One region of the Lamprobacter sp. genome, then DNA from elsewhere that is predicted to be linked to it. Evidence: predicted binding sites of a transcription regulator. Region 1 holds the regulator's gene; each other region holds the start of a gene.
The links. Region 1 encodes sigma-54, which starts transcription at its own class of promoters, with help from an activator protein. Its sites were predicted from a motif close to TGGCANGNTNCNTGCTT; they were not measured.
Positions count from the first base shown of each region.

Region 2: rsxA (electron transport complex subunit RsxA) is a predicted target of sigma-54. The motif match lies at 4,048-4,064, and genes of this name have one in related genera.
Region 3: nifH (nitrogenase iron protein) is a predicted target of sigma-54. The motif match lies at 4,320-4,336, and genes of this name have one in related genera.

Region 1 is NZ_JAYESN010000005.1:64,984-75,025, reverse strand. It holds gene VBE63_RS02530 (PTS sugar transporter subunit IIA) at 1-252, opposite strand, end outside; gene hpf (ribosome hibernation-promoting factor, HPF/YfiA family) at 451-813, opposite strand; gene VBE63_RS02520 (RNA polymerase factor sigma-54) at 869-2,356, opposite strand; gene lptB (LPS export ABC transporter ATP-binding protein) at 2,464-3,189, opposite strand; gene lptA (lipopolysaccharide transport periplasmic protein LptA) at 3,189-3,731, opposite strand; gene lptC (LPS export ABC transporter periplasmic protein LptC) at 3,763-4,386, opposite strand; gene kdsC (3-deoxy-manno-octulosonate-8-phosphatase KdsC) at 4,367-4,894, opposite strand; gene VBE63_RS02495 (hypothetical protein) at 4,966-5,559, shown strand; gene VBE63_RS02490 (ATP-binding cassette domain-containing protein) at 5,720-6,532, shown strand; gene mlaE (lipid asymmetry maintenance ABC transporter permease subunit MlaE) at 6,544-7,323, shown strand; gene mlaD (outer membrane lipid asymmetry maintenance protein MlaD) at 7,328-7,798, shown strand; gene VBE63_RS02475 (ABC transporter substrate-binding protein) at 7,795-8,397, shown strand; gene VBE63_RS02470 (STAS domain-containing protein) at 8,402-8,773, shown strand; gene murA (UDP-N-acetylglucosamine 1-carboxyvinyltransferase) at 8,766-10,022, shown strand.
Region 2 is NZ_JAYESN010000016.1:44,487-54,528, forward strand. It holds gene purL (phosphoribosylformylglycinamidine synthase) at 1-223, shown strand, start outside; gene nifA (nif-specific transcriptional activator NifA) at 227-1,795, opposite strand; gene nifL (nitrogen fixation negative regulator NifL) at 1,923-3,653, opposite strand; gene rsxA (electron transport complex subunit RsxA) at 4,143-4,718, shown strand; gene VBE63_RS06360 (RnfABCDGE type electron transport complex subunit B) at 4,797-5,324, shown strand; gene rsxC (electron transport complex subunit RsxC) at 5,357-6,883, shown strand; gene VBE63_RS06370 (RnfABCDGE type electron transport complex subunit D) at 6,877-8,010, shown strand; gene VBE63_RS06375 (RnfABCDGE type electron transport complex subunit G) at 8,010-8,804, shown strand; gene VBE63_RS06380 (electron transport complex subunit E) at 8,929-9,639, shown strand; gene VBE63_RS06385 (RnfH family protein) at 9,739-9,999, shown strand.
Region 3 is NZ_JAYESN010000015.1:49,592-59,633, reverse strand. It holds gene nifK (nitrogenase molybdenum-iron protein subunit beta) at 1-1,527, opposite strand, end outside; gene nifD (nitrogenase molybdenum-iron protein alpha chain) at 1,746-3,233, opposite strand; gene nifH (nitrogenase iron protein) at 3,373-4,257, opposite strand; gene VBE63_RS06115 (NAD(+)--dinitrogen-reductase ADP-D-ribosyltransferase) at 4,472-5,380, shown strand; gene ccmI (c-type cytochrome biogenesis protein CcmI) at 5,521-7,092, opposite strand; gene VBE63_RS06105 (cytochrome c-type biogenesis protein) at 7,120-7,602, opposite strand; gene VBE63_RS06100 (DsbE family thiol:disulfide interchange protein) at 7,647-8,189, opposite strand; gene VBE63_RS06095 (heme lyase CcmF/NrfE family subunit) at 8,207-10,042, opposite strand, start outside.

The DNA.
Region 1 (10,042 bases):
GCTCAACTGCACGAAGGCGCCAATGGCCGTGTCGATGCCTTGGATGCGCGCATGCGGAAGCGCGATGCCCTCGCCTAAGCCCGTGCTACCGAGCCGTTCGCGATCGTTCAACAGGTCGAAGACAGAGGCTGAAGAACACTGCAGACCCGCACTCGCCAAGAGCTCGGCCAAGGCCTCCAGCAATCGCTTCTTGCTCGTGACCTCGACACGACAGCGGATGCGCGGCTCAGTAATCAGGCTGGGGGGAAACATCGACCGTCGCTCCAAATAAAGTGATCTTCGCATGCAGGACGCAGTACGGCCTGGTTGGATAAGGACAACAACGGCAGAGGCATCAGCCTAGCAGCATCGCAAAGGAGGCCGGAGCGCCTCACATCCCGCTCCGGCACAGTCATTGACCAGACGCTCATCGCTGCAAGCAGCCTGAGCATCGCTCAGTGCAGTGGCGTCTCATAGATCATCCTGCTCATCGTCTAGCTCACCGCTGACCGTCTCCCCTTCGGCAGCCGTCTTGGTGGCGCTACCGCGATGACTCTGGCGCTTCTCCTTATACTTCAGCACCTGGCGATCGAGCTTGTCGATCAGCCCATCAATGGCCGCATACATGTCTTCATGAACGGCATCGGCGAAGACATCGGCGCCATTCATGTGGATGCGGGCCTCGGCCTTCTGCCGTAGTTTCTCGACGCTCAGGATCACATGCACTTTGATCACGTGATCGAAGTGGCGCTCTAGGCGCTCGAATTTGCTCTCGACGTAGCCTTTCAGCGGTTCGGTAATATCGACATGATGGCCCGTGAGGTTGATTTGCATTGCGTCACTCCTGGGTTTGCAGGCGAGCCTTAGCGGCAGACATTCAGCGCTGCAGCTAAAGGCGCTTGCGCTCATTCGAGGGTGGGATACCCATTGCCTCGCGGTACTTGGCGACAGTACGTCGCGCGACATTGATCCCCTGTTCGGACAGGATGCCGGCGATCTTGCTGTCGCTCAGCGGTTTGTTCGCCGCCTCGGCGGCGACCAGCTTGCGGATAAAGGCACGAATCGCGGTCGAAGAGCATTCTCCGCCCGATGCCGTGCCGACATGACTGGAAAAGAAATATTTGAACTCCAGCGTACCACGCGGCGTATGCATGTACTTCTGCGTGGTCACGCGTGAGACGGTCGACTCGTGGAGCTCGAGCGAGTCTGCGACATCTCTGAGGATCAGCGGACGCATGGCCTCCTCGCCGTACTCGAAAAAATCGCGCTGTAGCTCGACGATCTTCGCCGCCACTCGCAGCACCGTATCGTTGCGGCTGAGCAGACTCTTGATAAACCAACGGGCCTCCTGCAGATGCGTCTTCAAGCAAACATTCTCGGCCCCATCATCGGCGCGCCGGATCAGCTTTGCATAGTCTTCGTTCACTCTCAGTTTAGGCTGAGTTTCAGGATTTAGCTCGACTTGCCACACACCAGCCTGCTTACGCACCAACACATCAGGAATCACATAGTCTGTCCGATGGTCACTGATCAGGGAGCCTGGCCGCGGCTGCAGCGACCGGATCAGCGTTAACGAGCGCGCCAGATCAAGGTCGGAAAGCTTGGTGTGACGGCGCAATTCATCCAGATCGTTGCGCGCCAGCGCGTCGAACAAGCTGTCGCAAATCTTCAGCGCACCCGCGCGATCTGGCGTCTCCGGCGGCAGCTGGCGTAGTTGCAGCAACAGGCATTCGCGCGGATCGCGAGCACCAACCCCAGCGGGATCGAGGGCCTGAATGCCATGCAGCACGGCCTCGATCTCGTCGAGCTCGAGATCCTCCAGATCCAGCGTCTCAAGCAGCTCGGCGGGATCGAGCCGAAGATAGCCATCCGCATCGATCGCATCGATCAGCGCCTCGGCGATCAGGCGGTCACGCGCCCCAAGGCGGCCCAGATTGAGCTGCCACTCGAGATGGTCGTGCAGCGTCTGTGGTTTCGACTGCTGCGCAAAGAGGTCGACATCGCCAGACGCGCTCGACCCAGGGGAACCTGAAGGGCCGGCATACTGGGCGCCAGGATCACTGTCGAAGGTATCACTCCACTCGCTGTCGAGCGCCAGATCATCGGGCAGCGTGCTCGATTCAGCGGGAACCTCGGCATCGACGGAGGCATCGGTCTGTGCTTGGCGCAACTCAGCAGTCTCGCCAGCGGTGTCCCCCGCATCCTCTCGCCCAACCTGATCTTCGTCCGAGGTCTCCAGCATCAGATTAGACTCGAGCGCGTCTTGGATCTCGCGCTGGAGGTCGAGCGTGGAGAGCTGCAACAGCTTGATGGCTTGCTGGAGCTGCGGCGTCATGGTCAGCTGCTGACCAAGACGGAGCTGGATGCTTTGCTTCATTCCGAGCGGCTATGCGGGTACAAAAGGCCTTATTGGCTTGCAGTCTAGACGAAAAGGTGGCTCAGTCGCAGCGCCAAGCTTAGATCTCCTGGTTTCTACCAAGGTCTTCAGAGTCGAAAGTGCTCGCCAAGATAGACCGCCCGCACCTGCGTATCTTGCAGCAACACCGCCGGCGCTCCGCTGGCAATGACTCGGCCGGCGTTGATGATATAGGCCCGGTCGCAGATGTCGAGCGTCTCCCGAACATTATGATCGGTGATCAGCACAGCAATCTCACGATCGCGTAAATGACTGATAATTTGCTTGATATCGCCTACCGCGATGGGATCGACCCCAGCAAAGGGCTCATCAAGCAGCATGACCTTGGGCTCAACCGCAAGCGCGCGCGCGATCTCGAGCCGCCGGCGCTCACCACCGGAGAGGCTGAGCGCAAGTGAATCGGCCACATGGCCAATGCCCAACTCATCAAGCAGCTCGTCGCAGCGCTGCCGGCGATCCTCGCGGCTCGTGTCGTCGCGCATCTCGAGTACCGCCATCAGATTATCCCGAGCCGAGAGTTTACGGAAGACCGATGGCTCCTGTGCCAGATAGCTGAGACCCCGCCGCGCTCGCGCGTGCATTGGCCGATGGGTGATGTCCTCGGCATCGAGCCTGATGCGACCAGCGTCAGCGCCGACGAGCCCGACGATCATGTAGAAACTGGTGGTTTTACCGGCCCCGTTTGGTCCCAGCAGGCCCACGACCTCACCGGCATCGACAGCCAGATCAACACCATCAACCACGCGCCGTCGTCGATAGGTCTTGGCCAGCGCACGCGCCTCGAGGATCGCCATCAGGGAGCCGATGCTGGCCGTGAAGCGGGCTCCGACTCGGGCTCGATCCGAATCTTCACTCGCTCGCGGCCTTGGGCGCTGCTACCCGCAGTCACGCGCTTGGTGATCCGATTGTAGACGATGCGATCGCTCGCAAAACGGTCCTCGCCTTGGATCAACACCGCCTCATCGATCAGGGTCAGCTGTTCGCGGTCAGCCTCGTACTCCATCCGCAGCGCGCGGCCTTTGACCTCTTCCGGATCATCATCAAGCAGCTGCCGATAACGCACCGGTTGACCGATTGCGATGATCTTCTCAGCACGGCGGTCTGGCTTGTGATGCACAAGCACCTCGTCGGCCTGGATGAACAGGCTGCCCTGGGTGACCTCGACATGGCCGATGTAGAGGCTGGTCAACTGTTTCTCGTCGAGCTCTGCGGCATCAGCCTCGATATACATCGGCTGATACTGATCCGACTCGAGCGCGCTCGTGGAGGTCGCCGTTGCCAACGCCAGACCTAACAGCAGAGTCCGCCCCCAACCGCAGCATTGCTTCGGGCTCATGACCCTCTCCTCATCGTGCATTCATCCTGCATCATCGTCGTTGAGCGGCGTCATCATCACCAGCCAGCGCCGCGCGAGCGCGTCCAAACAGCTGAATGCGAGTCGCGCTACCGAGCCAGGCGCGTAGGCCATCGGTCGCGCTGATCCAATCCTGCTCGCGCTCGATCTCGACGAAATGACTGGTCTCGGCGTAGTCGAACTGCGGCAGAAACAAGAGCTCGCTGGTCCGCAGCTCGATCGGCGCCGAGTCCGCTGTTGCTGCTCGCTGCAGCCGGACATCTTGCTCCAGCAGGATCTCATCGCCGCTCGCGTTGATCCAGGCCAGTACCGAACGCGCTCGCAGGTCTGGACCATCATCGTCATGCACCAGGAGCACAGGATCATCTAGCTCACTGCTTCCATCGTCCGCGTAGTGCCGCAGACGACGCGCGTCAAGACGCCGATAAGGCATACCCTTGTTATCCAGGCTGAGGGCGCGAAGCCCTTCCACGACATAGTCGGGGCGACGGTCGCCACCGGCCCTAGGGCCTTGGCCCGGATCGCGTGCCGGCAGCAGCCACCAGGACAGGAGGCCGGTGACCACCAAGAGCACCGCCAGCCAGCGCTCGCGCCCAGCGCCCAGCGCGACGGGTCCATCAGCAGCTCGCATAACCATCGAATAGGGCCTCAAGCTTTCCCTGGGCCTCGAGCAACCCTTCACAGACCTCACGCGCGGCGCCGCAACCGCCGGGCAATCGCGTCTGCCAGTGCGCGTATTGCTTCACCAGCGGATGCGCATCCGCAACAGCAATCGCCAAGCCCACCTGCCGCATCACAGGCAGATCAACGACATCATCTCCCACATAGGCGATCTGCGCGTGCTCGAGCCCGCAGACTTGGCGCAGCGCATCATAGGCAGGGCGTTTATCGCGCTGGCCTTGGTAGATATGCTCAACCCCCAAGCTTTCCATGCGAATACGCACCACTTCCGACTGGCGCCCGGTGATCACCGCCATCGCGATACCCGCCTGGCGCAGCATCGCCATGCCGTGGCCATCGCGCGAGTTGAACGCCTTGTATTCCTGACCATCGTCGCCGAGAAAAAGGCTGCCATCGGTCAGCACCCCGTCGACATCAAAGACCACCAGTTCGATTGCTTTGGCGCGCGCCTTGTAGTCGGTCATTGGTTCTGGCTCTCCACGCAAGTGTAACCATGCGGCTTTAACCATGCAGCTTTCCGCCCTATGATACGCGGATGCGTGACACAACGATGGTGACTTGCCGCGGCTGGGGGGATTTGGCCGATAGTGACCAATTCTATCCGAGCGATCTGCCCGAGGATTGGCGGCTGAGCTATTTTGCCAACGACTTCCGCGCCACTGTGCTGCCAGCCATGCTGTGGACGAGGGCGGACCCTCGGGAGGTGGCGCAATGGTCCGAGGATGTGCCTCCAAGCTTTCGCTTCGCCGTCGAACGCCGGTCCATGCAGCCGTCGCCAAACGCCGCCCCAGGACTAGAGCCTGAGGCTCAACTCCAAGCACTCGGCGCAAGACTCGATGGTTGGCTCGAACCCATTGCGCAAGCGTCCCAGACGACAACAACGCCCGACGCAGCCCAGTATCTGCGCTATCAGTATCAGCACTCGACGCCACAGGCCACCAGCCCCACCGATCAGTATGCCGTCCTCGCCCCAGCTGAGCTTCATCGCGACCTGCGCCGGGCACGGGACTGGCTGAGCGCGATGACTGAACGTCAGGGTCGCGCCCCGCGCTTAGTGATCTTGGCCCGACCGAGCAGCAACGCGCTCATGGCCTGGCAGGAATTGTTGGATCTCCTTGGGCTGAGTTAGCAGGTCAAGCCGCTCAGCGCGGCCACGTCCTTGACGCTGTGGGGGGAGGCCGCGAGAATGCCGGGCTTTGGATCGCCGCCTAAGCACGGACTTTCATCTAATGGCACCAGCCCTTTCAGAGACTGCAGCCGCCCCGCAGACCAGGGCCGAGGCATTCGCGATGGCCGAAGACCAGACACTAGTGCGCGTGCGCGGTCTGCGCTTTTGCCATGGAGAACGCTGTATCTTCGATGGCATCGATCTCGACATTCGGCGCAACCTGGTCACGGCGATCATGGGCCCAAGCGGAACCGGCAAGACGACCTTGCTGAAGCTGATCAGTGGCCAGCTACAGACAGATGCTGGAACGATTGAAGTAGACGGCCAGGCCATTCAGTCATTGAGCCGCACTGAGCTGTACCGATTGCGCACCCGGATGGGCATGCTGTTTCAGAGTGGCGCTTTACTGACGGATCTGAACGTGTTCGAGAACGTCGCCTTCCCGATTCGCGAGCATGCCAAGTTGCCAGCGTCGATCCTTCGCAAGCTGGTGTTGATCAAGCTCGAAGCGGTCGGACTGCGTGGCGCGGCAACGCTCATGCCGAGCCAGCTCTCCGGCGGCATGGCGCGACGCGTCGCACTAGCGCGGGCAATTGCCTTGGACCCGATGATGATCATGTACGACGAGCCCTTCACCGGCCAGGACCCCATCTCCATGGGGGTCTTGGTGTCGCTGATCCGGCAACTGAACGATGCCAGCGGTCTCACCAGCATCATCGTCAGCCACGATGTCACCGAGACAGCCAGCATCGCCGATTACCTATACATCATCGCCAACGGACAGATCATGGCGGCGGGCACGCCGCAAGAAGTCGCCGCTAATGAATCCGCTTGGGTGCGGCAATTCATAGACGGCGAGCCGGATGGCCCTGTGCATTACCACTACCCGGCCGAGACGCTGGAGCAGGACCTGCTCCAGGGCGTCCGCCACTGAGCGTCGCCCCGATGTTCGACGCGTTGGCGAACCTCGGGCGCGCTGGACTCGCCATCTTAGCGAGCCTAGGCCGTGCTCATTTGCTGTTGCTCGGCATCCTCGGCGGCCTGCCCTCGATGCTGACTCGCCCGCGCTTGCTGTTGGCGCAGATCTATCACATCGGCGTGCTCTCGCTCTTGATCATCATCGTCTCGGGCCTCTTCGTCGGCATGGTACTCAGCCTGCAGGGCCACTATGTGCTCTCGCAATTCGGCGCCTCGGAGAGTCTTGGCGTCATGGTCGCGGCCTCACTGGTCCGCGAGCTCGGACCGGTGGTCACGGCACTCTTATTCGCCGGCAGAGCCGGTTCTGCGCTGACCGCGGAGATCGGCTTGATGAAAGCAACGGAACAGCTTTCCGGTCTGGAGATGATGGCCGTCGACCCGGTCAAACGGGTACTAACGCCGCGCTTCTTCGCCGGTCTGATCTCGATGCCGCTGTTGGCCGCCTTGTTCAGCGCCATCGGCGTGATCGGCGGCTGGTTCGTTGGTGTCGGTCTGCTCGGTGTCGACGACGGCGCCTTCTGGGGGCAAATGCAAAGCAAGATCGACTTTGATGAAGATCTGGTCAACGGCGTGATCAAAAGCTTAGTCTTCGGTCTAGTCGTGACCTGGATCGCGCTCTATGAGGGCTATGATTCGAGCCCGACCTCAGCCGGTGTCAGTCGCGCCACCACACGCACCGTGGTGCAATCGGCGCTTGCGGTGCTGGGGCTGGATTTCATTCTCACTGCATTGATGTTCGGAGCCTGAAGCTATGGCAGCGAGTCGCCTGAGCGAGATCCTAGTCGGTGCCTTCATGGCACTCGGCTTCGTCGCGCTGTTCTTCTTGGCCATGCGGGTCAGCAACCTCAGCACGGCCGCCACCAGCGAGGGCTATATCCTCACCGCCAAATTCGACAACATCGGTAGCTTGCGCGTGCGCGCACCGGTCAGCATGGCTGGTGTCAGACTTGGCCGGGTCGAGGCGATCGACTTCGATCAGGAGACCTTCCAGGCCCTAGTGACCTTACGCATCGAGGACCGCTACGATCAGATCCCGAACGACACCTTTGCCAACATCTACACCGCCGGGCTGCTCGGTGAGCAATATATCGGCCTAGACCCCGGCGGCAGCCCAGACTCACTCGGCGACGGCGATCGCATCGAATTCACACAATCGGCCTTGGTACTCGAACAGATGATCGGACAATTTCTCCTAAGCAAAGCAGAAGGGGGTGGCGAATGAGACGGCTCCTGATCGTTGGCATCTTACTGCTAACCTGCCCCCTCCATAGCATTGGCGCCGAGCCGTCGGCGACGCAGCTGGTTGAGCGCACCGCCGACAAGATGCTCAGCACGCTCGAACATCGGCGGGCCGAAGTCGAGCGCAAGCCACAGCTCATCAACGAGCTGGTGGACAGCATCTTGGCCCCACACTTCGACTTCGAGCAGATGACCCGGCTGGCCGTCGGCCGCGACTGGCGTAACGCGAGCCCAGAGCAACAGCAGCAGCTCACCGATGGCTTCCGCAATCTCCTGGTGCGGACCTACGCCAGATCGATCATGAAATACTCGGGCCAGGACATCGTCTATGAGTCCGCACGCCCTGGCACGCGCTCTGGCACCCTGGTGGTGCCGACCGAGGTCCGCGACCCTGGCAGCGCGCCAATTCCAATCGACTACTACTTGCTCGAGCGTGGCCGCAGCTGGCAGGTCTATGACGTGGTCATCGATGGCGTCAGCATGATCTCCAACTATCGCAGCCAGTTCCGCAGCACGATCGCCACCTCAGGCATCGATGGCCTGATCGAACAGTTGCGTGCGAAGACCGCTCGCGGTGCCTGAGTCCGTGCTTGATCGCAAAGCAAGACAGACGACAGCCGATCAGACGGCGACCCTCACCGAGGTTGGCCCAGGTCAGTTCGCACTACAGGGATCGCTCTCGCTCAGCAGCATACCCGCATTGGCGCGGCAGGGCGGGCGGATGCTTAAAGCCATGCGCGCCGAGCATCCGCGCGAGCCCGTCGTGGTCGTCATCGACCTCAGTGGTGTCAATCGCAGCAGCAGTGCTGGAGTTGCACTGTTGCTCGACTGGGTAGAGCAAGCCGTCCGCGATGGGATCAGCCTCCGCTTCCAGCACTGGCCGGAGGCAATGGTTCGCATCGCCACCTTCTCGAACGTCGAGGATCTCCTCGGCATCGAGGCTGCGCAGCATGGATAAGCTCCTGATCAGCGGCGGCGCGCGTCTCGATGGCGAGGTCCGTGCCTCCGGCGCCAAAAATGCGGCCTTGCCGATCATGGCGGGCACCCTGCTGGCCGATGGCATCTGCTCGCTCTCTAACGTCCCTCATCTGCGCGACATCACCACCACCATGGAGCTGCTCGGGCGGCTTGGGGTGCAGCTGACCGTGGACGAGCGCATGGGCATTCAGGCCGATGCCCGCCAGGTGACCAGCATCGAGGCGCCTTATGATCTGGTGAAGACGATGCGCGCGTCGATCTTAGTGCTCGGCCCGCTATTGGCACGGTTCGGCGCGGCCGATGTCTCGCTGCCCGGTGGCTGTGCGATCGGTGCCCGCCCAGTGAATATCCATCTCGAGGGGCTGCGCGCGATGGGCGCCGAGATCCGAGTCGAGAACGGCTTTGTGCATGCGCGAGCCAAGCGCTTACAGGGCGCCCACTTCGTGATGGAGATGGTCACCGTGACCGGCACCGAGAACCTGATGATGGCGGCCACGCTCGCCAACGGCGAGACCCTGCTCGAGAACGCCGCACGCGAGCCCGAGGTGGTAGATCTAGCGCTCTTCCTGAACCAAATGGGTGCGCAGATCAGCGGCGCCGGCACCGATACCATCCGCATCCAGGGCGTCGAGCGACTCGACGGCACCAGCTACGCGGTGATGCCGGATCGGATCGAGACCGGCACCTATCTGGTCGCCGCGGCGATGACCGGCGGGCGTGTGCGGGTGCTCGACACGCGCGCCGATCTGCTCGACGCGGTACTGATGAAGCTGCGCGAGGCTGGTGCTCGAGTCAGCGCCGGCGAAGGCTGGATCGAGGTCGATATGCAGGGCAAGCGGCCGCGCGCGGTCGATATTCAGACCGCACCGCATCCGGCCTTCCCGACCGACATGCAGGCCCAATTCTGCGCCCTCAACAGCATCGCCAAGGGGACCGCCATGGTGAAGGAGACGGTGTTCGAGAACCGTTTCATGCATGCGCTCGAGATGCAGCGCATGGGTGCCGATATCCGCATTGAAGGCAATGTCGCGATCTGCCGCGGGGTTGAGCGGCTGACCGCCGCGCCGGTGATGGCGACCGATCTGCGCGCCTCGGCCAGCCTAGTGCTCGCCGGTCTGGTCGCTGAGGGCGATACACTGATCGATCGCATCTACCATATCGATCGCGGCTACGACAATATCGAAGAAAAGTTCGCCACCCTGGGTGCCGTGATCCGCCGCGTGCATTGATCCGCCCTAGCCTCTGCTGA
Region 2 (10,042 bases), on a different contig from region 1:
CATCGAGGCCGATGGTGAGCCGGCCATCCGCTACCCGGCCAACCCGAACGGCTCGCCAGATGGCATCACTGGGCTCTGCAACACCGACGGTCGCGTCACCATCATGATGCCGCACCCGGAGCGAATCTTCCGTACCGTTCAGCAGTCCTGGCATCCGGACGATTGGGGCGAGGATAGCCCCTGGATGCGGCTGTTTCGCAATGCGCGCGTTTGGCTGGAGTAAGCGTTAGAACTGCTTCACCTTGATATTCATCGTCTGAATCCGATAGGCGATCTGGCGTGGTGTCATGTTGAGCAGGCGCGCGGCCTTGGCCTGGACCCAGCCGGCTTGCTCCAGCGCGGCGATCACCCGCTCGCGCTCGTCGACGTCCGGGTCTTCGAAGTCGATCGCGTCGTCTGCGGCGCCAGCGCTTGAGCCCAAGCCAGCGGGCGAAGAAAACGCCGCGCGCGGTTCCGGCAGGTTGCCGACATCGAGCCCAGTGAGGTCGATCACGTCGCGGTCGATGATGCCGCATTCGCTCATCACCGCCGCGCGCTCCATGCAGTTCTCGAGTTCGCGCACGTTGCCGGGCCAGTCGTAGCGCATCAGCACGCGCAGCGCGCTGTCGGTGATGCTGAGCTCGCGACCCTGCTGCTTGGCGACTTTGGCGACCAGGAACTGGGCCAGCTCGGGCACATCTTCGATGCGCTCACGCAGTGCTGGCATCACGATCGGCATCACATTGAGCCGATAGTAGAGGTCTTCGCGGAACTCGCCGGCCTTGACCTCCTGCTCTAAGTTGCGATTGGTGGCCGCGATCACCCGCACATCGACCTTGATGGTGCGGCTGCCGCCGACGCGCTCGAATTCGCCCTCCTGCAGCACGCGCAGCAGTTTGGCCTGGAAGGCTGGGCTGATCTCGCCGATCTCATCGAGAAACAGGGTGCCGCCGTCGGCCTGCTCGAAGCGGCCCTTGCGCTGGCTCACCGCGCCGGTGAAGGCGCCTTTCTCGTGACCGAACAACTCGGATTCGAGCAGATTGTCGGGCAGCGCCGCACAGTTGAGCTTGACGAAGGTACTCTGTGCGCGCGGCGAGTTGTAGTGGATGGCGTTGGCGATCAGCTCTTTACCGGTGCCGGATTCGCCACGCACCAAGACCGTGGTATTCCATTTCGCGACCTGACGCACCTGTTCGAAGACGATACGCATGCGCTGGGTGTGGCCGATGATGCTGTCGAAGCCGTGTGTGCCTTTGACATGGCGGCGTAGGGCATCGCGCTCCTCGCGCAGCGCGCGGCGCTCAGCATCGACCGAGCGTGCCAGCAGCACCGCCTGGCCGATGAGATTGGCGACCATCTCGGCGAAACGCGCGCGCTGTTGCAGGTGCTCATCGCGCACCGACGGCTGCAGCGCGAACACCCCCACAGCAGGCCCGTCGCCGATGCGGATCGGCACGCCGATGAAGGGCAGGTCGCGGTTGAACATGCCGAGCTTGTCGAGGAAGCGGGGCTCGTCACTGACCCGTTCCAGCAGCCATTCGCGGTTGGTCTCGAGGATGTGCCCGATGACGCCCTCGCCACGGCGATAGCGCACCTTCTCGAACGGGGCCGCGTCGTCGTCGTGCAGGGCGCTGATCAGTAGATCACCGGATTCCTCGTCGAGCAGGCTGACCATGCCGAGGCAGAGACGGCCACGCTCGTGGAGGGTTTGCAGGACCGCGCGCAGGGTCTCGCTGAGCTGCAGTGAGCGACTGAGGATGCGGCTGACATCAAAGAGCGCGGCGAGCTGCGCCTCGAGCAGATCGGCCCGGTTCATGGCTGGTCCTGTTTCTGGGGGCGTACCGGCGGTTGTATTGGAGGCCGCTTCTGGGCGCGTCACGATGCGCATGTCCAGCGCTGGCGCGTCCGCGAATTCCTTGTCGTCTATCGTCACTGGATCTCGGTCAGTCACGGGGCAGGGCGTTGGTTAGGGTGACAAGGAGGCGGCAGCCATTGCTGTAGTCTGGATCAATCTCGATGCTGCCGCCATGCTGGTTGGCGATCTCCTGCGCGAGCGGCAATCCCATGCCGGCACGGCCGCGACGGTTGCGCCAGCCGATATAGAAAGGCTCGAAGGCTTTGTAGCGATCGCCGCTCGGGAAGCCCGGGCCGCTATCCTGGATGCAGACCTCAACCGCGTCATCGAGCGCGCGGGTGCTGATGTGCAGCTCGCGCTGGCCGGTTGCACCCTCCCGGGTTGCTTGCAAGGCGTTGTCGATCAGGTTCTTGAACAGCGAGCGGAGCTCGGTCTGCCGGGCGGTGATCTCGGGCAGCACATGCGCCGGGCGCCAATCGACGGTGACACCAGAGGCCAACAATGCCTCGGTTTCGAGCGCGAGGACATGGCGCACGAGCTCGTTGACGTTGACGCTGACGCCGGCCTCAATGATCTCGTCTGGGAGTGCCGCTTGCAAGGTTTTCAGCGCCTGCTCGCTGGTCTCGGTGATCTGCGCGAGGGTCGGTGCAAAGCCCTCGAGGGTACCGGCGCCATTGGCGAGCATGGCGCTGGCGGCGCGGAGCAGATTGAGTGGGGTCTGAATCTGGTAGCTGGCCGCGGTCAGTGCCTCGCGCATGCCCTGGGTCAGGCGTTGCTCGGCGATGCGGGCGCGCAGGTGCTCCAGGTGCGCGCGCTCGATCTCGCGATGGCGGGCGGTGACATCGGTGGCCAGCAGCAACAGACGCGCGTCACCATGCTTGCCGCGTCCAAAGTAGCTACGGGCGCTGCCGTCTTGCTCACTGATGCAGGTGCCGGAGCAGGAGAACCAACGCGGTCCGAGGTGGCCGGGAGCCTCGAGACTGACCTCGACATTCTTGAAGTCCTCACCTTTGCCGCTGGCGGGAACGGTACGATCGATGGGATCGAAGCCGGCCTGCTCGCGCAGCGCAGCGCGGATCAGCGGTAAGGGCTCGCGACCGCGCAGGTCGCCAAAGAGCTTCTTGTACTCCATGTTGTCGAGAATGATCTCGCCCTCGGCATCCAGCAACACCATCACCGTTGGGGCCGCGTCGAGCACATTCTCGATACGCGTCTTCTGCTGCCTGAGAGCGGAGGCCAGCTCATGCTCGCGCGTCACGTCTCGATGCATGCCGAGGAAGTAGGCAATCTCGCCGCTGCTGTTGAGCACGGGCGAGATGACCAGTTCGGCGAGGTACTCATCGCCTCCCTTACGCTGGTTGACCAGGGTGCCGGTCCAGGTCTTCTTGCGCTGGATGGTGCGCCAGAGCTGCCGGTAGATGCTGTCGGGTGTCGCATTGCTCGATAGGATCGACTGATTCCTGCCCAGTACCTCATCGCGGAGATAGCCGGTCAGGTGCTCGAAGGCTGCGTTTACATAGAGGATATTCGCCGTCGAGTCGGTGATCGAGATGGCGACTGGGGATTGCTCCACGGTCTCGAAATAGAGCCGGGGCGGCAACGGATCAGCGGCATCACCGGCCATCAGTCGGAGGGCGGTGATGACCTCGGGCGGAGTGCCTACAGGCGGCTCGCGTAGGAAGCCTTCGATGGCATTGCGCACCATCGACTCGTCGTTGTCCGAGGTGGCCATGGCAGAGGGGCTGGCAGCGATCTTTGTGGGCGGGTTGTGGTGGGGCTGCGAATGGGATGCACTGCCCTCGGGGGATGATCGAGCCATGGGTGTCTCCTCTATCCTGACCTGTCGTTGTTGTGCCTGTGCCGCGCGCAATCAGAAGCCGATGATCGGCCACGCCGCGGGCCTACTATTTAAGCATACTTCATGCCAGGTTTCATGCCGTTTTACGCGTTCTGCTGTTGCCTACTGCTGCCTTGCCCTGACTAGCCCTGACTTGCACTGCATCGACCTGCAACAGCGTCCGCCTTGTCGGTTTTACGACAATGTGCTGCACCGCAGCATCTTGGCTGTCTCGTCCACGACAGTCACGGGGCAGCTCGTTGGCATCGGTCAGTGTCACTCGGACAAAGGCAATGCCGGCCAAGGCCCGGTTTGATGCGGTTTTCGCCCAGCGCTGGATTGATCTGCGCCACTGATGGCGGTGGTTGCGGCGTGATGGCATCAGGTTTGCTTTATGACCGCCAGCCTCGAGTGCGAGCGGCCTTGGCTGCGCGCTCACTGCCAGCTTTCGGAGCGCCTTGCCGATACGCCATGACCGAATCTCTGATGCTCATCCTCGCCACCGCCCTGGTGAACAATGTGGTGCTGGTCAAATTTCTTGGCCTCTGCCCCTTCATGGGCGTCTCCGGGAAGCTTGATACAGCGCTGGGCATGGGATTGGCAACCACCTTCGTGCTGACCCTGGCTGCAGCGGCGAGTTGGCTGCTAGAGCATTGGGTGCTGGAGCCGCTGGAGATCGGCTTTCTGCGCATCCTGACCTTCATTTTGGTGATCGCGGCAGTGGTGCAGTTTACCGAGATGATGGTGCGCAAGCTCTCGCCGATGCTGTATCAGGTGCTCGGCATTTTTCTGCCATTGATTACCACCAACTGCGCGGTGCTCGGTGTGGCGCTGCTCAATGTGCAAGAGCAGCATAGCTTTGTCGAGAGCCTGCTGTATGGCTTTGGCTCGGCGCTGGGTTTCACGCTGGTGATGGTGCTGTTCGCGGGACTGCGCGAGCGCCTGGCGCTGGCGCAGGTGCCGGCGACCTTCGCCGGGGCGCCGATCGCCTTTATCGTCGCCGGGCTGTTATCCCTAGCCTTCATGGGCTTTGCTGGGCTGGCCTGAAGTTCGTGAAGCACAGGCGCTCCGGTGCGGTGACTGACGCTTTTGACTGACTCATCATCATTGGAGCATGTCGACATGATGGTTTCTGCAATCCTGAGCTTGACCACCCTTGGCCTGGGGCTGGGCGCGCTGCTCGGCGTGGCGGCACGCTTCCTGAAGGTCGAGGAGAGCCCACTGGTGGCCGAGATCGAAGCCTTATTGCCTGGATCGCAGTGCGGCCAGTGTGGTTTTCCTGGCTGCGCCCCGGCAGCAGCGGCGATTGCCGAGGGCAAGGCCCCAGTAACGCTCTGTCCGCCGGGTGGCCGGGCGTTGGTGCAGGCGCTCGCGGAACGCTTGGGGGTGAGTGTGGATCTGAGCGCCGTCGCCGAGCAGGCGCCGCAGGTTGCTTTTGTGCACGAGAAGCTCTGCGTCGGCTGCACCAAGTGCTTCAAGCGCTGCCCGACCGATGCCATCGTCGGCGCCAAGGACCAGATCCATGCGGTGTTCGAGGATGCCTGCGTGGGCTGCGGCGACTGCGCTGAGGTCTGCCCAACCGAATGCATTGAGATGCGTCCCGCCACGCTCACACCGAGCAATTGGGTCTGGCCCAATCCGCTGGCTGCATGAGCCAGAGGCTGCACTTGCTGAGAGAGTCCCGCATGCGCTTATTCAACATCCGCGGTGGTGTTCATCCGGAGGATCGGAAAGATCGCTCCGCTGGTCGGCCCATCGAGCCGCTACCGCTGCCGAAGTTGCTGCACATCCCGCTACAGCAGCATATCGGCGCGATCGCCAATCCGCTGGTGCAGCGGCGCCAATACGTCGCCAAGGGCGAGCTGATCGCGCGTGCCCAGGGCGCGGTCTCGGCGCCGATCCACGCGCCGACCTCGGGTCGAATCGTCGGCCTCGGGCTCTATCCGGCGAATCATCCCTCCGGGCTCTCGGTGCGGACCATCAGCCTGCAACCGGATGGCAAGGATCGCTGGCATAAGCGCATCGCCGGAGTCGATGATCCCTTTGCATTGGAGCCTGACGAGATTGCCCGACGGGTCGCCGAGGCCGGCGTCGTCGGCATGGGTGGCGCCACCTTCCCAGCGGCGGTCAAGCTCGGACTCGGCAAGCGTTATCGGCTCTCGACCTTGGTCATCAACGGCTCCGAGTGCGAGCCTTATCTAACCTGCGATGATCAGCTGATGCGCGAGCAGGCGGCAGCCGTTGTCGATGGTGCGCGGATCATGGCGCATGCGCTCGGTGCGAGCCGCCTGATCATCGGTATCGAGGGCAACAAGCCCGAGGCGCTGACGGCGATGCAGAATGCTACCGCCGATCTCGATGGGGCCGAGGTGGTGCGTCTGCCGCTGCGTTATCCGATGGGCTCGGAAAAGCATCTGGTGCAGACGCTGACCGGCCAGGAGACGCCGGCGCGCGGCCTGACCGCCGATATCGGCGTGGTGGTGCACAATCCGGCCACCGCCTTCGCTGTGCGTGAAGCGCTGCGCTTCGGCCATCCGCTGGTCTCGCGTGTGATCAGCGTCACCGGCGGGGCGATCAGCGCGCCAAAAAATCTGCGCGTGCTGATCGGCACCAAGATCGAGGATCTGATCGAGCATTGCGGGCGCTTTTGCGAGGAGCCCGCGCGCCTGATCGCTGGCGGGCCGATGATGGGGCAGTCGATTCCAGAGCTGCGGGTGCCGGTGATGAAGGGTACCAACGGCATCCTGGCGCTGACCGCAGCCGAGACTGGCTTGCGCGAGCCTGCCCCTTGCATCCGCTGCGGCAGTTGCGTGCAGGCCTGTCCCTGCGGTCTGCTGCCGCTTGCCATGGCGGCCCAGGTGCGCGCCGGCGATCTCGATGCCGCGGTCGCGAACGGGCTGATGGACTGCATCGGCTGTGGCTCTTGCGCCTACGTCTGCCCGGCGCATCTGCCGTTGGTTCAGTGCTTCAACCATGCCAAGGGCGAACTCGCCGCGCGTGGGCGCGCCAAGCAGAAGCAGACCGAGACCAAGCGCCTGGCCGAACAGCGGGCGCAACGGTTGGAGGCACAGAAGCGAGCTAAGCGTGAGGCGATGGCCAAGCGCAAGCGCGAGGCGGATGCGAAGAAGCAGGCCGAAGCTGCTGCAAATGAGGCTACTGCGAAGCAGGCGGCAGTAACGGGGCAGGTCACCGCGGAGGTGGATGCATGCTAACTCCATCAGTGGTCGCCAGCCCCCATGCGCATGCGCCGGTCAGCATCGAGCGGACTATGCGGCTGGTCATGCTGGCGTTGCTGCCGGCAACCTTGCTTGGCCTTTGGCAGTTCGGCTGGCCAGCGATCTTTCTGTTCTTGGTGACGCTCTGTGCTGCGCTGCTATTCGAGGCACTGGCGCTAATCCTGGCTGGCAAGCCGCTTAAGCCTAGCCTGCTCGATGGCTCGGCCCTGCTCACTGGCTGGCTGCTGGCGCTGACCTTGCCGCCTTGGGCGCCTTGGTGGATTGGCTTCCTGGGGGCTTTCGTGGCGATTGTCATCGGCAAGCAGGTGTTCGGCGGGCTCGGCCAGAATCTGTTCAACCCGGCGATGGTGGCGCGGGTGGTGTTGCTGGTCTCCTTTCCATTGGAGATGACGCAGTGGGTAGGGCCAGAGCCGTTATTTTTCGCGCAGGCGCCAGGCCTCGGTGATGCCCTGACTATCAGCCTGGACGGGCTGGCTGCGCCCTGGGATGCCATGAGCGGGGCCTCGATCCTTGGCCAGGTCGATCTGGCCCTGCAGCAAGGCGGCGATCTGGGTGCGGCGATGCCGGCGCTGTTCCCGCCGTTGAGCGCGCTGCTCGGCGGCATCCCCGGCAGCCTGGGTGAGACCTCGGCATTACTGCTGCTGCTCGGCGGACTCTTCCTGCTACGCAAGGGCGTGATCGACTGGGTGATTCCGGTCGCGGTGCTACTCGGCGTCGTGGTTCCCGCTAGCCTGTTGCACCTGATTGACCCGAGCCGCTTCGCCGCTCCGCTGCTCCACCTGCTCGCCGGCGCCACCTTACTGACGGCCTTCTTCATCGCCACCGATCCGGTCACCTCGCCGGTCTCGCGGATGGGGCAGGCGGTGTTTGGTGCTGGCATCGGCTTGCTGATCTATCTGATCCGCACCTTTGGTGCCTATCCCGAGGGCGCCGCCTTCGCGATCCTGCTGATGAACGCGGCAACGCCGATGCTCGATCATTATCTGAAGCCGCGCATCTTCGGTCGCGATCGGCGCGGGCAGCCGCTGCCGGTGCCCGAGGAGGCGACTGGCCAGGCGACGGCGGGTCATGCAACTGCACCTGCTACCGGGGAGGGCAAGTGATGAACGAAGATCAGGGATCATCTCGAGCCTTGTCCCGCCTGCGGCCTTGGGTGTTGCCGAAACTCGACCGTGAAGGAATCGGCTATCAAACGCTGCTACTCGGGGGCTTCGCGCTCGCGGCCTCAGCGCTGCTGGTAGTTGGGAATCTGCTCACCAAGGGGCCGATCGCTCAGCGCGAGGCCGAGGATCTGCGCGCGTCACTAGAACAGGTGATCCCCGACTCGCTGCATGACAACGATCTGCTCGCCAATCCCTTGCTGCTGCCACGCTGGACGGCGGGCGCGGGTAGCGCGATGAGTAGCGCGGCGGTAGCCGCTGCAAAATCAACCGCGGGCGCCGATGCGGGTCCGACGGCGAGGCCTGCCGCCCGCCGCCAGGGTGCCGATGCGATCACTGTCTACCGCGCGCTCGACGGGCTGGATGTGACCGCCGTCGCGTTCGAAACCCTCGGCCAGGGCTATGCCGGCCCGATCCGCGTGCTGCTCGGTATCCGCGCCGACGGGCGCATCCTCGGCGCGCGCGTGCTCTCGCATAGCGAGACGCCGGGCCTCGGCGACAAGATCGAGATCAGCCGCGACGATTGGATCACGGCCTTCAATGGTCTCAGCCTGCGCGATCCGCCGCCCGAGCGCTGGGCGGTGAAGAAGGACGGTGGCGTCTTCGATCAATTCAGCGGCGCGACCATTACTCCGCGCGCCGTGGTCGCGGCGATCAAGAGCGGGCTCGAGACCTTTGCCGCAGAGCGCGATGCGTTGACCGCCTCGGCCGTCATCAGGGTTGAGACCAGCCAATGACTCACCGCTCTTTTCGGACTTGCTGTGTCAGCACCATCGGTCGAGCACTCCTTGTTCAGCTGCGCCCCTGGTTCAGATCCAAGCGCTTGTTCGATGATTTTTTGGCTCACTGGACGCTTTTGTGATGACCGCAGACGGCGATGAAACCACGCGCGAACGCACCCCTTGGGGCCAGATCGCTCGCGATGGGCTCTGGGACAACAATGTGGTGCTGGCGCAGATGCTCGCGCTCTGCCCACTGCTGGCGGTCACCGGCACCGCCACCAATGGCCTCGGGCTCGGGCTTGCCTCGCTGGTGGTGATGGTAGCCTCCGGGCTGCTGGTGTCGAGTCTGCGCGGACTGATCACGCCGCAGGTGCGCATTCCGGTGTTCGTGCTCATCATCGCCACCCTGGTGACCCTGGTCGATCTGGCGATGAACGCCTGGCTGCACGATCTGCACAAGGTGCTCGGGCTGTTCATTCCGCTGATCGTCACCAACTGCGCGATTCTCGGTCGCGCCGAATCCTTCGCCTCGCGCAATCGGGTCGCGCCGGCGGTGTTCGACGGCCTGATGATGGGCATCGGCTTCACGCTCGTGCTGATGACGCTCGGCGCGCTGCGCGAGATCATCGGCTCCGGCACCCTGTTCGCCAATGCTTCCTTGTTGCTCGGCGAGACGATGGGCTTCTTGGAGATGACGCTGATTCCGGACTATCGCGGCTTCCTGCTGATGATCCTGCCGCCCGGCGGCTTCCTCGCGCTTGGCTTTCTGCTCGCCGGGCAGCGCTTGCTCAAGCGCTTCCGGCTGCCAATAGGGCGCGGCGCCGCCAAGACCTCGGCCGCCTCGCGCTGAGCCTGTTTTCATGGAGCCAGCAATTCCCGGTGAACACTAACCTGCTGAAAAATTCGGCCGTATTTTTGCGAGAACCGCTGATAAGGAGCAGATGAACCCATGCACATCGGTGTCGCCTACGCAGACAAGTTTAAACGCACCTGGCTTCGGCTTGATGTCCCGGACGGCAGCACGCTGCGCGAGGCGATCGAGCACTCCGGCCTGCTGCGTCAGTACCCGGATATCGACCTCGACATCCAGCGCGTCGGCATCTTCGGTAAGCTCAGCAAGCTCGACACCCCGGTCAGCGATGGCGACCGCGTCGAGATCTATCGCCCCATCACCGTCGATCCCGAGACGGTCGAGCGGCGCGATCAGTGAGGGGCGTGCCTGATCGGCAGCATGTCGTAGACCGGCGCTAACC
Region 3 (10,042 bases), on a different contig from region 1:
GGTTTGCTTGTCCAACTGCTCGAGCACGGCGTTGACCAGGGTGGTCAGCATGTACATGGCGCCCTCGTAGCCGAGCGTGGTCATCCGATGCAGGTGATGCCGATCGAAGATCGGGAAGCCGAGGCGGATCAGCGGGACTTCGTGCTCCTTACCCTTGTGCAGCGTGTCGCGCTGGATGAACTTGCCGTAGCTGTTACCGATCAGGAAGTCTGGCTTGTCGGTGAAGCAGAGCGAGCGCAGGTGCCAAAGATCCTTGCTCATGTAGACGGTCGAGTTCTGACCATAGGGCGAGTCAGCGAGCATGCTCTCCATCGCCTTCTTCCAACGCTTGTTGGCGTGATGGCAGAGGATATGCTTGGGCTCGGCGCCGAGCTCGAGCAGGAACTTGGTCAGGCCCATGACGAAGTCGGCATCGCCATAGAGCGCAAAGCTCTTGCCGTGCAGCCACTGATGGCTGTCGGTCATCATGTCGACCAGGCGACCGCGCTCCTTGGCCAAGGAAGCCGGGATCTCCTTGCCGGTGAGCTCCGAGACCTTCATCAGGAAGTCGTCGGTCCATTCAAGACCCATGGGGATGTCGATCTTCGAGGCCGGCTGATGCCAGATGGTATCGACGTACTTCTTGGTCTTCGGCAACTGCCAGGGCTGCAGGAGCAGGGTGTCGATGGCGTTTGGGGCGTCCTTGATCTCGTCGATCGTGGTGCCACCGTCGTACATCCGGTACTCGCCGTCGGCCGGGGTGTCGAGCACATCGGTGGGGTCGCTGAGCAGTGTGTAGTCGACGCCCATCTCCTGCATCATCCGGTGCATGACGCGGAAGTTGCCGAGATAGGTCTCGAAGCCTGGCACTAGGTTGATCTTGCCGTTGCTGCCAACCTCCTTGCCCTCCATCTCGTTGAGGGTGAAGTAGCGCATGGTGCCTTCGAACATGTTGTCCCAGCCGGTGGTGTGGCTGCCGACGAAGCTCGGGGTGTGCGCAAAGGGGGTCGGGAACTCCTCCGGGATGTGACCTTCCTTCTTGGCGTTGCCGATGAAGGCGTTGAGGTCGTCACCGATGACCTCGGCCATGCAGGTGGTGGAGACCGCGATCATCTCTGGCTTGTAGAGGGCCTTGGCGTTCTCCAGACCATCGAACATGTTCTTCTGACCGCCGAAGACCGCCGCATCCTCGGTCATGGAGTCGGAGACGCAGGCGATGGGCTCCTTGAAGTGGCGGTTGAAGTAGGTGCGGAAGTAGGCGACGCAGCCCTGTGAGCCATGCACGTAGGGCAGGGTCTTCTCGAAGCCGAGGGCGCAGAGCACGGCGCCGAGCGGCTGGCAGGCCTTGGCCGGATTGATGGTCAGGGACTCACGGGCGAAGTTGAGCTCCTGGTATTCCTTGGTCGTGGTCCACTCGAAGACCTCATCGAGCTTGGCCTGATCGACGCACTCTTCAGAAAGTTTGCGCTTGCTGTCGATGCTAGCCTGATAGTCCTCATCAAGGAACAGTGGGTAGCCGGGTTTGATCTTGTCGGCGGTCTGGGTCATGAGAGTGCTCCTGCCGCGCCGCTGATCTGCGGACAGACGGCGAGTTAAAACGGATTCGTACTGTTGCGATGGCGTTGGCTGAGGGGACTGGTGCCGCACTCACGGCCGGCGGACGCCGTGAATCCGTCCTTGGAGGCTCGGTGATCGCCGTCCGGGCGATCGACGCCGCCGGCCGCGAGCGCGGCACCGGTCCTTGGGTCGTTCTCAGCCTCAGCCGATTAAGCGCTCGCAGCCATCGGTGCTTCGCTTTCGCCCGCGGCGGGCTTGAGCCAAGGCGCCTGCATGCTGTTCCAGCAGGGGTTGTTGATGGTCATGTCCATGTCGCGGGCGAAGATGGCGAAGCCGTCGTAGCCGTGATACGGACCTGAGTAATCCCAGGAGTGCATCTGGCGGAAGGGGATGCCCATCTTCTGGAAGATGTACTTCTCCTTGATGCCGGAGCCGACCAGATCAGGCTTGATGGCCTTGGTGAATTCCTCGAACTCGTAGCCAGTGACGTCGTCGTAGAGCAGGGTCGAGTCGCCCATCTCCTTGAGGGTGCGATCGTAGTCGTCGTTATGGGCGAACTCATAACCGGTGCCGACCACTTCCATGCCGAGGTCTTCATAGGCGCCGATGATGTGGCGCGGGCGCAGGCCGCCGACGTAGAGCATGACCTTCTTGCCTTCCAGGCGCGGACGATACTTGGCGATGATGGCGTCGTACTCGGCCTGGTACTTGGCGATGACCTTCTCGGCATTGGCTTGGATGGTCTCGTCGAAGAACTCGGCGATCTTGCGCAGCGATTCGGCGATCTTGGTCGGCCCGAACAGGTTGTATTCCATCCAGGGCACACCGTAACGCTCTTCCATGTGCCGGCTGATGTAGTTCATCGAGCGGTAGCAGTGGATGAGGTTCAGCTTGACCTTTGGGGTCAGCTCCATCTCGCTCAGGGTGCCGTCGCCGGACCATTGCGCGACCACCCGCAGGCCCATCTCTTCGAGCAGGATGCGTGAGGACCAGGCATCGCCGCCGATGTTGTAATCGCCGATGATGGCAACGTCGTAGGGCGTGGTCTCGAAGCTGTCGTCATTGTCGCGGTTATGCACCACATGATCGCGAATCGCGTCGTTGGCGATGTGATGGCCAAGCGATTGGGAGACACCACGGAAGCCTTCGCAGCGGACTGGGATGATCGGCTTGTTGTGCTCCTTGGTTTTCTGCTTCGACACCGATTCGATATCGTCGCCGATGAGGCCGATCGGGCATTCGGACTGCACCGAGACGCCTTTTGACAGCGGGAACAGCTGCTCGATCTCGTCGAGCATCTTCGCGAGCTTTTTATCGCCGCCGAAGACGATGTCCTTCTCCTGGAAGTCGGAGGTGAAGTTCATCGTGCCGAAGGTGTTCACGCCAGTCATGCCGGTGTAGTAATTCCGACGTCCAGCGCGCGAGTACTGACCGCAACCGACCGGGCCGTGGGAGATGTGGATCATGTCCTTGATCGGGCCCCAAACCACGCCCTTAGAGCCAGCATAGGCACAACCGCGAATGGTCATGACGCCAGGTTGGGACTTGCGGTTGGATGTGATGCACTTCTTCGACTGCTCAAGCGACGGGTTGTTGACGGCCAGATGCTTGGCGCGGTCTTTCTTGGCCTTCTCGGGGTAGACCTCGAGCACCTCTTGGATCAGGGCTTGGGTCTCGTCACGGGTCATTGTTGCCATGTCGGCGTTCCTCTCATCGGCGTCGCCGCTCATCTGCGGACCGACGCGCGTTGAAGCATCGATTCAGAGCCCTTCACCCCCGCTCCATACAAGAGCGGTGGGAGGGACCAGGGAGACGGGTAGGGTGCTCGGGCGCGGTTTAGGCCGCGGCGGCCTCTTCAGCCGCTTTCTTGCCGACGATGCTCTCGTCTTCTTCGTCCATCAGACCGAAGTCCATCAGCAGGTCTTCGAGGGCATCCATCGAGATTGGTGTCGGGATCACGAAGTTCTTATTATCGATGATCTTCTGCGCGAGCTGCCGATACTCATCAGCCTGCTTGGCGCTGGGGTCATATTCGATGACGGTCATGCGGCGGATCTCGGCGCGCTGCACAACGTTGTCACGCGGGACGAAGTGGATCATCTGGGTGCCGAGCTGGCGGGCGAGCTCGATGATCAGCTCGTCCTCGCGGGCCGTGTTGCGGCTATTGCAGATCAGGCCGGCGAGGCGCACACCGCCCGAGCTGGCGTATTTGACGATGCCTTTGGAGATGTTATTGGCCGCGTACATGGCCATCATCTCGCCGGAGACGACGATGTAGATCTCTTGCGCCTTGTTCTCGCGGATTGGCATCGCGAAGCCGCCACAGACGACGTCGCCGAGCACATCGTAGAAAACGAAATCCAGCTCTTCGTCGTAGGCGCCTTCTTCTTCAAGGAAGTTGATGGCAGTGATGACGCCGCGGCCCGCGCAGCCAACGCCGGGCTCCGGGCCACCGGACTCGACGCACTTGATGCCGGCATAGCCAGCGCGCAGGACGTCTTCGAGCTCTAGGTCTTCCACCGAGCCGGCTTCGGCGGCAAGGTGCATAATGGTGTCCTGCGCCTTGGCGTGCAGGATCAAACGGGTCGAGTCGGCCTTCGGGTCGCAGCCGACAATCATGACCTTTTTGCCGAGCTCAGCGAGACCGGCGACGAGGTTCTGAGTGGTGGTGGACTTGCCGATTCCGCCTTTGCCGTAGATGGCGCATTGACGCAGTGCCATGAGATTCTCCCGGTTGGATGCCCCTGTGGGGCGATGAACAGAGGGTTCGTTCACCGGGGTAAAAGCATAGTCTGTGCCAGGCTTCGGTAATTTCTTTAAACAATTGTAAAATAAGGAGAAAAAGGCTAAGACTAGGGTTTGAGATCTTGGTAGCATTGTTCACAAGGCCAGGGCCTTTGTGTCTCTACCGACAGCCCGACGTCTTAACCCCGACATGCTCCAGCATCAGCCTCAGGATCTACAGCCGAATCAAGCCAAGGCCGGCCCGAGCCCGCCGCCATCGTTGCCGACCAATGCACGCCTGCCAATTAATCGCTGTAATTTACCGGCGGTCATCCTTGGCGGACTGACGTATCAGTCGCATCCGGTCTCGCTCGAGATCGACGGTATCCGTGCCTTCCATCAAGACCTGTTCCAGCTGTTGGCGCCGATCGATAATGCGCGTGAGCGCGCCGAGCGCTTCGTCGACTATATGGCTGCGCACTTCTGCCTGGATGATCTCGAGGCCGCTGGCCTAGCCGCCGAACGCGTCAAGAAGTACCGGCGTAACGCCAACTACCTAAGGATGGTGCGTGGTTGGTCGTTCGACTCGGACGGTCGCGAGGGTGCTGTGCTCAAGCACTGGGTCGAGACCCGCTTCGGTCTGCTCGCTCGCTATCATGGTGGGCCGCTCGATGGTGCTGATCCCGATGCCTACCATCTCTACCTTGCCCAGGGCGCCAAGGGTCTCTATGCAACCAATGCCCTCGAGGCGCAGCTCGACCTGCTCTACACCTATTGCCAATACGAGCTGGTGCGCCAGCATCCGGAAGAGACCCATCTGACGCTGTACCGAGGCATCAACCGCATTGGCGAGCATGATGTCTTTGACGACCTAGAGCAGCGCGCCCCAGGCAAGTCAGCGGGGTTTAACGGTCAGCCGCGTCGGGTGCTGCTGAACAACCTGAATTCCTTCACCAGCAACCGCGAGCGCGCCTGCGAGTTCGGCGACTATATCCTCGAGACCCAGGTGCCGTTACCGAAGGTGTTCTTCTTCAATGGGTTGTTGCCGGGGATGCTCAAGGGTGAGGATGAGTGGGTGGTGATCGGTGGGGTGTATGAGGTGGGGATTAGCTGTTTGTGATCAGGGTCTCCGTGACGGGATAGGCAAGCGCTGGAGTCGACGCCTATCCGCATGGGTTCGCGGTGTGCTCCAGAGGCACACCGCGTTCAAGGCGCTGGCCAGCAGGTCGGTGCCACAGCCTGCTGCTCGATGTGCTTGCGCTAGCGCAGCATCTGGTCGATGCGGATCTGAACCGGCTCGGTCGTCGCTGTGCTGTTGATCGGCCCGGTCTCGCCTTGCAGATCACCGGGGCGCGGCATGGCTTGACCGGAGGGCGAGACGCGGGCGCCGACGATGATCTGCGGGAAGTTGGAGAGCTGCATGGTTGGCATCATGGCCATGCTGTCATCAAGCCGCACCTGCACCGGAAGGTCGCCGAGGGTCGCCCGTTGAACCGCGAGCGGCATGGGCGGGCCGGCAGCGGCCTTGGCGTAGATGAACACCGGTGTGTTGGGCGGTAGGCGGCCACTGAGCTCGGCGGCCAAGGCGACGCTGACTTGCACGCCGGGCTGCGCCCCGTCATTGGGTGCCTCACGGGTCGCTTCTGCCGCATCAGCTCCGGCAGAAGCGTTGGCTGATGACGCTGCTGCTGTATTCGCTGCCAAGGCCGCAGTTGACTCCGCGTTGCCGGTTTCTCGGGCAGGGGGGCTTTGGACTGCGTGATGACTAGCCTGGATGGCGCTTGCGCTCGCTTGTTCAGTTGGAGTCTGCTCTTGGGCTCCATCTTGCCGTGCTGCTTCGGCTGCTGCTGGGCTCGGTGATGGCGCTGACGCCCTGTCAGCTTGTGCAAGCTGACGAGCCTCGGCGGGGAGGCCAGCACGCTGTTCGGCCTCGCTGATCAGGTTACGCAGCTCGATGGCATCCTCGCTCTCGGGATCGACCTGTTCGAGCAGCTTGCCCCAAGTGGTGGCTGCAGATTGGAACTGCCCGCGTTGGAAGGCGACCATCGCGGCCAGCCAGCGTGCGGTGGCATTGTTGGGCTCTAGCTCAAGCGCCTCTGAAATCAGCTCGGCTGGACGCCCCTCGAGTTGATTGTCGTTGTTGGTCGCAATCGCCTCGGCATAGGCGAGAACGATCAGTGGATCGGTGGGCAGGAGCTTGTAGGCCTGAGCCAGGGCCGATTCTGCCCGTTCGCGATCGCCGGTGGCGAAGTAGGTGCGCCCAAGCATCATCCAGCCCTCGGCGTTGCCCGGTTGTTGTTCTAGGCGCTGCTCGAGACGAGCGATGAGCTCTTCGAGCGGAGGTAGCTCGGCTTGGCCGCCGCCATGACCTCCTCTGCCTGAACCGCCGCTGGCGGCGAGCTGCTCGAGCTGAGGGATGATGGCCTGGTTACCGATGAGGCCATAGAGCGCCCAAGCCGCAAGGGGCACCACGAGCAGCAACCCCAGCGCCGTGAGGCCGGGTCCAGGCAGCCGATAGCGGCGCTGATTGGGGGGGAGACCACGGGCTGCGGTGAGCGGGTCGCGATCGCCGAGGTCGTGCAGAAGCTCACGCTCGAGGTCGCGCCGTGCCGCCTCGTAGAGGGTCTGGTCGAGCTTTCCGCTACTGAGGTCGGCGTCGAGTTCGGCCAACTGCTGTTTGAACAGCTCGAGGTTCAGGAGGGCTTGCTCGGCCTCGGGATCGTTCGAGTCCTGTCCGTCCCGAGGGGGTTGTGCGGGCACAAGCAGGGGCGCAACGGCGAAGAGTACCGCTAGGCCAGCGAGCCCAGCAGCGAGTATCCAGAAGATGGTCATGGGCAAATGCGGTGCGGGCTAGATCGGTCAGGAGCCGGTAGAGGGGTGATGGGTGTCGGTCTTGAGCAAAGCCTGGAGACGTTCACGCTCGGCATCGGAGATGGGCGCATCCTCGGCTCGCTTCTTGTGCAGGATGGTGCGGACAACCACAAAGCCGGCGATGCCGATGAGCACGAAGGGGCCGAACCAGAGTAGGTAGGTCGATGGCTTGAGCGGCGGATCATAGAGCACGAAATCGCCGTAGCGCTCGATCAGGAAGTTCAGGATCTCGTCTTGCGATTGCCCGGCACGCATCATCCGATAGACCTCCTTGCGCAGGTCTTGCGCCAGTTCGGCCTGCGAGCCCGCTAAGGACTCGTTTTGACACACCAGGCAGCGCAGTTTGGCGATGAGCTCGCGAAACTCGGCCTGCTGCTCGGGGCTGTCGAACTGGAATTCTTCCAGCGTGTAAGCACTGAGCGAGCCGCTGCCGAGGAGCAGCAGCGCGCCCAGCACGCATGATTTGATCATGAAAGACATGTTGATCAATGGGTCCATCTTGAGCAGTGAGGGCATCAGGCGCCTTCCGCCTTGAGCTTTGCGACCAGCGGTTGCAGGGTGTCTTCCCAGACCTTGCGATCAATGGGACCGATGTGCTTGTAGCGGATGACGCCGTTCTGATCGACCACGAAGGTCTCAGGGGCGCCATAGACACCCCAGTGCAGCCCCACCTTGTTATCCGGGTCGTAGCCATTCATCGCGTAGGGGTTGCCGGTCATGCGCAGCACGGCGAGCGCATCCTGCGCGTCATCCTTCCAATTAAGGCCGACGATTTGGAAGTCTGTCTCCTTGGAGAGCGCCATCAGAGCCTGGTGCTCCTGGCGGCAGGACCCACACCAAGAGGCCCAGACGTTGACCAGCGAGATCCGTCCCTTGAGATCCTCGTCGCCCACGCTCCGGCTGGGGTCGGTGAGCTCAGGGAGGCTGAACTCGGGTACGGGTTTACCAATCAAGGGCGAGGGCACCTTGCTCGGGTCCTTGCCGAGCCCGATGACCAAGAGGATGACCAGCGCGCCGAAGATGATCAGCGGGAGCAGAAAACGAACCGATGTCGACATCAGCTTGATACTCCTAACTAAGCCTTGGCGTCGGCAGCACCGACCGGCAGGCTGCTGTGCACGCGCGCCGTGCGATAGCGACGGTCAGAGACGGCGATGCCACCACCCAGTGCCATGAGCGCCGCACCAAGCCAGATCCAGCGCACATAAGGCTTGTAGTAGAGCCGCAGCGCCCAATCACCGCCACCAACGGGTTCGCCGAGCGAGACATAGACGTCGCGGAAGAAGCCCGCATCGATCGCCGCTTCGGTCATTGGCATACCGCCAGCGAGATAGGAACGCTTCTCCGGGTACAACTCGGCGATCTGTCGGTTGCCACGATAGACCTTGAAGTGACCCCGATCCGCGCGATAGTTAGGGCCGTTGACCTTCTGCGCACCGAGGAACTCAAAGCGATATCCGGCCATCTCGTGGCTGTCGCCGGGCGACATGCGCAAGTCTTTCTCGATCTCATGGTTCGAGACCATGGTGACACCGACAATGAACATCGCCACACCTAGATGGGCGATGACCATGGCATAAAAGCTACGGCCGTTGCCGCTGAAGTCGGCCGCCATGGCCTGACGCCAGCCGCCTTGCTTGTGCTTGAGGCGTTCGCGGACGATGCTGAGATGCGAGAACAGCAGCCAGGCGGCGAGCGCGATGCCGAGTGGGACCCAGAGATCATCGCCGCTGAGGGTTGACATCGAGGTCAAGGCCAGCACGCCGATACTCAGTGCGAAGGCGAGCCATAGAAGCTTGGTCAGGCGCCAGGGCGAGTCATGCTTCCAACGTGCGGCCGGGCCGATCCCGAGCAGCAGGGCCAAGAACGGCGCCAGGGCCAAGAACATCTTGTTGAACCAGGGAAAGCCAACGGAGATCTTGCCAAGATTGAAGGCCTCGTAGATCAGCGGTGCCAGGGTACCGAACAGCACCAGCACGGTGAAGGCAACGAACAGCAGGTTGTTTAGCAGCAGCGCGCTCTCGCGTGAGAGGAGGTCGAAACGTCCACCCTCGGAAACGGCGTGCGCACGCCAGGCATAGAGCGCAAGCGAGCCGCCGATGACCACACAAAGGAAGATCAGGATGAACAGGCCGCGCTCAGGATCGGTGGCGAAGGCGTGCACCGAGGTCAGCACGCCGGAGCGCACCAGGAAAGTGCCGAGCAGGCTGAGCGAGAAGGCCGAGATCGCCAGCAGTACGGTCCAGCTCTTGAATGCGGCGCGCTTTTCGGTGACCGCCAGCGAATGGATCAATGCGGTGCCGACCAGCCAGGGCATCAGCGAGGCGTTTTCGACCGGGTCCCAGAACCACCAGCCGCCCCAGCCGAGCTCGTAGTAGGCCCACCAAGAGCCGAGCGCGATACCGACGGTGAGGAAGGACCAGGCGACCGTGGTCCAAGGCCGCGACCAGCGCGCCCAGGAGGCATCGAGCTTGCCGCCGATCAGTGCGGCAATGGCAAAGGCGAAGGCGACCGAGAAGCCGACATAGCCCATGTACAGCATCGGCGGATGGATGGCGAGACCGAAATCTTGCAGCAGAGGGTTCAGGTCACGTCCCTCCGGCGGCACGGGGAAGAGCCGCTCGAACGGATTCGAGGTCAGCAGCATGAACAGCAAGAAGCCGATCGCGACCATGCCCATGACGCTGATCACGCGTGCGATCACGGGCAGCGGTAGGTTTCGGCTGAAGGCTGCGACGGCGGCGCCCCAGCCGGCCATCATCAGCGCCCAGAGCAATAATGAGCCTTCGTGACCACCCCAAACGGCGGAGACCTTATAGATGTCAGGCAACAGCCTGTTGGAGTTCGTGGCGACGTAGAGCACCGAGAAGTCACTGAGTAGAAAGGCTTCGACCAAGGCGATAAAGGCGAT